One region of the Paenibacillus sp. RC334 genome, then DNA from elsewhere that is predicted to be linked to it. Evidence: predicted binding sites of a transcription regulator. Region 1 holds the regulator's gene; the other holds the start of a gene.
What was found. The regulator Rex, encoded in region 1, represses fermentation and respiration genes when NADH is low (regulators of the CRP and FNR family bind a similar motif). The targets are predictions, from matches to a motif close to TTGTGAAATATTTCACAA.
Positions count from the first base shown of each region.

Region 2: the regulator Rex is predicted to act here: its motif matches at 1,978-1,995, upstream of adhE (bifunctional acetaldehyde-CoA/alcohol dehydrogenase).

Region 1 is NZ_CP125370.1:3,229,972-3,233,148, forward strand. It holds gene QMK20_RS14720 (cell wall elongation regulator TseB-like domain-containing protein) at 1-158, opposite strand, end outside; partial or broken gene QMK20_RS14725 (amidohydrolase) at 196-1,498, opposite strand; gene QMK20_RS14730 (redox-sensing transcriptional repressor Rex) at 1,485-2,138, opposite strand; partial or broken gene dinG (ATP-dependent DNA helicase DinG) at 2,184-3,177, opposite strand, start outside.
Region 2 is NZ_CP125370.1:3,396,104-3,399,280, forward strand. It holds gene adhE (bifunctional acetaldehyde-CoA/alcohol dehydrogenase) at 1-1,902, opposite strand, end outside; gene QMK20_RS15605 (Crp/Fnr family transcriptional regulator) at 2,162-2,878, shown strand; gene QMK20_RS15610 (DODA-type extradiol aromatic ring-opening family dioxygenase) at 3,150-3,177, opposite strand, start outside.

The sequences.
Region 1 (3,177 bases):
GTGGTAACCAGACCACCCGATTGCTTGGCCTTTACGATAGCGGCATTTCTCTCAGTCACCTGATCTTGAGTAACATAGGAATAATACCAGAAAATGCTGACCAGGACCAGTATGACGGCCAGAATGGCGACCACTATCCATTTTTTCTTATTTTTCAAACCTGTGCTTCCTCTCTAAGGGGATGTGACACCTGAATTAGCGCGACAGCAGCCCTTCAAAGGCGGCTTGTGCCTCATGCTTGATACGTTCCTCATCCATAGTCAGGCACTCACCGTTTTTCACAACCTGACGACCGTCAACCCATACATGGGCCACGTCTTTGGCGCTTGCAGAGTATACGGCATGAGAAATGAGATCCGTATGCGGCAAGAAATGAGCCTGATTGAGATCGAGCGCGATAAAGTCAGCCTTGTTGCCTGCTGCCAGCGCCCCTACCTCATTCAAGCCAATCGACTTCGCTCCGTACTCCGTTGCCAGACGCAACGCCTCACCCGCAGGAACTGCGGTTGGGTCCCCCAGATACTCCCTTGTGAATGAGTGCAGCCAGACGCATTTCCTCAAACATATCCAGGTTATTGTTACTGGCGGGACCGTCTGTTCCGAGAGAGACGGTAACGCCTGCACGGAGCAGATCAGGCACTCTTGCCACACCGCTCGCCAGCTTCAAGTTGCTACCCGGATTATGCGAAACCGCTACACCACGTTCAGCCAGCAAAGCTATTTCTTCGTCATTCAAATGAACAGCATGGGCAACAAGCGATGGACGGGAGAAAAAGCCGAGCTTATCCAAATGCGCAACCGGGCGCAAGCCGTAGTCGCGTACGTTTTGCTCTACTTCGGCAATGGTTTCGGACATATGCGTATGCAACGGTAAGTCCAGATCATGCGCAGCCTGCACGAATTTTTCGATAAACGCAGGCGGACACGTATACGGCGCATGTGGAGACATCATAGTCGTAATGCGACCGTCTGCTTTTCCATGCCAATTACGCGCAAAATTCACAGCCTCAGCCAGCTTGATCCGCTGCTCTTCCTCCGAACATAATCCAATCGCTCCACGCATCAGACTGGCACGGATGCCGGACTCTTCAGCTACACGAGCCACCTCGTCCATATGATCATACATGTCCAAAAAGGTGGTTGTACCGCCTTTCAGCATTTCCAGCACGGACAAGGACGTACCCCAGTACACATCCGTAGACGTAAACTTGGCTTCCATCGGCCACATTTTTTCCTGAAGCCATACTTGAAGAGCCAGATCGTCCCCATACCCGCGCAGCAGGGACATCGCCGCATGACCATGTGTATTAATCAGGCCAGGTAAAAACAGCAGCCCGTTACCATCAATCGCTTCCGTCTCTTCCTCACCCGCTGGCAAAGTCTCGCCAATATAGGCAATGCGGCTGTCCTCCACGATCATATAGCCGTGGATTACCCCCGCTTCCGATCTGTTCACGGCAAAAGAGCCGTTTTTAATCATCCATTTATTCACCGTCATGTTGCATATCTTCCTTTCCGTCTTCCAAATAATAAGCGAGGCTTAACAAATCTGTTGTAAAATCTGTGGCATGTATTCGAATATTTGCTGGTGCCTTGAGAGTGGTCGGCGCAAAGTTCAAAATCGCTCCAATCCCGCTATTTATGAGCCTGTCAGCCACGTTCTGCGCTTCAAAATCCGGTACGGTAATAATCCCGATCCGAATGTTTTGTTCCTTCACGGTCGCTTCCAGTTCATCCATTGGCTGTACGACCAGCGTATTGATCCTGGTTCCGACCTTATCTGGCACAGCATCAAATACTGCTACAATTTTCATATTGTCTTTTAAATAAGCATTATAATTCGAAAGGGCTTGCCCCAGATTACCTGCTCCGACCAATACCACGTTAATTTGCTGGTCGATTTTCAGGATATGGCGTATTTTCTCGATAAGATAAGTAACATCATAGCCGATACCCTTACGGCCAAAATCTCCAAAATACGCGAGATCCTTACGAATTTGAGCCGGATTCAAATCCAGTCTTTGTCCTAACTCCTGGGAAGAGACCGTAGCCACCTCCCGTTTGTGCAGTGCATTCAGATAACGTAAATATACGGGTAACCTCCGTACGACAGCCTCTGAAATTTTATCTGATTTCATACATGCTCCCCCTAATTGTAACGGACATGTTAAGATGTCCGTCCGTTATGCCTCTGTCTCCGGGGCGGATTGGAGCCACTCGGCGATACGGGGCACCATTTGCTCCGTCGGCATATGCTCCATTTTTGGTCCCGGTAACGAGTACAAAAAGTGCTTCCCGTAATAGGATTCAATCACACGCGTATCGTAAACGATAACAACCCCGTGGTCGCTCGCGGTACGTACTAGACGTCCAAATCCCTGTTTGAAGCGAATGACAGCCTGTGGAACAGACAGCTTCATAAAAGGATTTTTCTTCTGCTGCTGGAGCAGCTCACTTTTAGCCTCCAGCAGCGGGTGATTGGGCGGTTGGAACGGCAAGCGGACGATAGCCAGACACGTCAGCGCCTTGCCCGGAATATCGACGCCTTCCCAAAAGCTGCTGGTTCCCAGCAACACAGAAGCTTTGGCTTCCTGAAAACGTCGGGTCAGCTTGCTGCGGCTCCCACTGTCCACGCCCTGCCCCAGCACGGTGATGTCGCTGGATGCTAACGCCTCCTTAAGCGGCTCATACACCTGCCGGAGCATGCGATAGGAGGTAAAGAGAACGAGCATTCTCCCCCGCGTCGCTTGGGCAGTCGAACCTAGCGAGCTGACGAGCATATCTACAAAATGCTCATCTCCTACACTGCCCTTCACGCTCGGAAAATCCCTTGGAATGACTAGCAACACCTGATCCCTGTAGTTAAAGGGTGAAGGGAGCTGCGTAGTCATCAGCCGCCCTTGATCTGCGGCCTCCTGCAAGCCGAGCTGATCGGTCATGTACTGAAACGACTTATCCACCGACAAGGTAGCAGACGTCAGAATAATGCTCCTTTTTTTGTCAAAAAACATTTCTTTCAGCTGGCGGCTCACATCGACGGGCACCGCATAAAATTGTAGCGACTTGCTGCGGAATTGCCCGCTCGCTTCGAGCCAATATACGGTCGTCTCATCATCCATCCGCATGAAAAAGCGCAAGCTTTCCCTAATGCCTGCCAAATCCTTAAGCAGCCCCGTA
Region 2 (3,177 bases), 170 kb from region 1:
CAGCTCATAGTCAGCCAGCGGATACTTCGTGTTGCCCTGATTTTTGTCTGTAATAACTGCGAACGACGTAACTTCCGAACCTGTACCCGAGGTTGTAGGAATGGCTACAAATTGTGCCTTCTGACCAAGACGCGGGTATTTGTAGATCCGTTTGCGGATATCCATGAATTTTTGTTTCAAGTTGTTGAAATCAGTATCTGGGTATTCATAGAACATCCACATGCCTTTAGCCGCATCCATCGGCGAACCGCCGCCCAATGCAATAATGCAATCCGGTTGGAAACGTCTCATCATTTCAGTACCACGTTCTACCGTAACTGTCGATGGATCTGGCTCTACTTCAGAGAACACTTCGATAGCTACTGGCGTTTGGCGTTGGTGTAAATAATGAATGACACGATCCACATATCCGAGTTTCACCATCATAGGGTCTGTGATAATGGCTACACGTGTGATATCAGGCATTTTAGCAAGATACTGAGTCGAATTTTTTTCGAAATAAATTTTGGAAGGTACTTTGAACCATTGCATATTCACCGTTCGTTTCGCCACCCTTTTCACATTAATCAAGTTGACTGCCGATACGTTCGACGAAGTCGAGTTACGTCCGTACGAACCACAACCCAGTGTCAGCGATGGAAGGTTGGTGTTGTAGAGGTCACCGATCGCACCATGTGTGGAAGGCGAATTTACAATGATACGGCCTGTTTGCAAACGGTTTGCGAACCGAGCGATAACGTCCTCATCGTTCGAATGAATAGCGGACGAGTGGCCCATGCCCCCGAATTCCACGACTTCAGCAGCGCGTTGAATACCTTGTTCCGCATTTTTTACTTTATAGCAAGCCAATACAGGACTCAATTTTTCCGCAGACAATGGGAATTTTGTTCCTACCCCTTCAATCTCAGCGACCAAAATTTTAGTTCCTGCTGGTACTGTGATACCACTCATTTCAGCAATTTTTACAGCAGACTGCCCGACAATAGCTGGGTTCACTGCACATTTCTCGACATTCATAGCTCCTTGAGTGAGCTTAGCTGCTTCTTCTTTATTTACAAAATAGCAGCCGTTAGCGATCATCAATTTTTTCACTTGTTCGAAGATTGGCTCTTCGATAATAACCGCTTGCTCGGAAGCACAAATCATACCGTTGTCAAAAGATTTGGAGAGGATGAGATCGTTCACAGCCTGCTTGATGTCTGCTGTTTTTTCAATAAAGCAAGGCACGTTACCTGGGCCTACACCCAGAGCAGGTTTACCGCAGCTATATGCCGCCTTAACCATGCCTGATCCACCAGTTGCCAGAATCAGCGCCACATCCGGGTGATTCATGAGTGAATTTGTCTTATCCATCGATGGAGCTTCAATCCATTGAATACAATCTGCCGGAGCACCATGTTTGACGGCTGCTTCAAGCAAAACGCGAGCTGCTTCCGCACTACACGATTGAGCGGATGGATGGAAACCAAAGATGATCGGGTTACGTGTTTTAATAGCAATCAACGCTTTGAACATTGTAGTTGAAGTCGGATTAGTCACTGGAGTGATCCCCATAATGATGCCGACGGGCTCTGCTATTTTTTGAAAACTGTCAAAGTCATTATCTTCAATGACACCAACGGTTTTTTCATTTTTGATGCTATGATAGACATATTCTGTTGCAAACATGTTTTTAATGATTTTGTCCTCATACACACCGCGTCCTGTTTCTTCAACAGCCAGCTTCGCCAGATGCATGTGCTTATCCATCCCTGCGATTGCCATAGCTTGTACGATTTCGTCAATCTGCTCCTGATTCATACTCATAAAAGCCTTCTGTGCCCGGTTCCCCCGGTCAATCAGTGTTTGAATATACTGCTCAGCGCTTTGCTCTTTTTGGATAACCTCGTTTTTAACAGCCATTTCCCTCATCCTCCTGTTATCTCGTGTACTATCTCTTGTTCACGCACTGATCGTAACACAGCTTTTCAAGATATATTGTGATTTTTTTCACAATCTATTTAAAATTTTATTTTATGAAGTGAATTAAATCACAAAGTTTGGAATTCTGCCACTTTTACCCCCTCTTCTTGCCCCAAAAACGCATAGCACAGGTATATAATGAATTTGAATTGATCAAGTTGCAGATAAAAAAACAAAGGAAACAAAGGGGAAATGGACGATGAGAAACCCTGCAAACGTAATGGAAGCCCGCGGCAACACCTGTTGCTTCTCGGAGACCAGCTTCAACCGGCTGCAAGTGATGATGAAAGATCGGGTCATGCCAGAAAGCTCACATCTGTTCTGGGAAGGAGATACAGCGGATAAGCTGTTTTATATCAAGCGCGGACGCGTGAAAGTAACGAAAACAACGGATGAGGGTAAGGAACTTATACTATATATGTACCAAAGCGGCGATCTGATTGGTCAAGCTGATCCATTTTTCGGTACCAAGCACTCCTTTTCTGCCGAAGTTCTGGAGGACAGTGATATCGGTGTTGTCGATCATACGGATTTGGAGCTGCTTATTTGCCAGCACTGTGATTTTGCCATTGACTTTATGAAATGGATGGGGTCCCACCACCGTATTACTCAGACCAAATTTCGTGATCTGATGATGTACGGCAAGCCCGGTGCTCTATGCTCCACGCTAATCCGCCTGTGTAACACCTATGGTGAGCCTCATGGGGAACATATCCTTATTCATAAAAAAATCACTCATACCGACCTCTCCAATATGATCGGTGCCACCCGCGAAAGTGTAAACCGGATGCTGAGTGATTTGCGTAAAAAAAATGCAGTCGAATATGATAATGGCATGATCGTCGTAAAGGATTTGGAAATGCTGCAAGGTGTATGTCATTGTGAGCTGTGCCCGCGTGAGATTTGCCGGATCTAAATTATTGTTTTATTTTATGTAAAAGAGAGTGTTCTGTAAACTGTATGGCTTACAGAACACTCTCTTAATTTTACACTCCCACTCCACCTAAATGGCGGGCAGCAGCGGAGCAATCCATTTGAATCTGAAGAAGCGAAGCATTCGCCTTTGCAGCGGGATTCTCACCTCTAAATGTTTGATAAAACCCAAAAGAATCCCGCTGCAACAGCGATCGTAAGATCAAATGGATCGCGAAGCGCCTAACATCCCACCAACACCCTTCTCCACATTTTTAGAACTGGAAGCACAGATAACTTAAA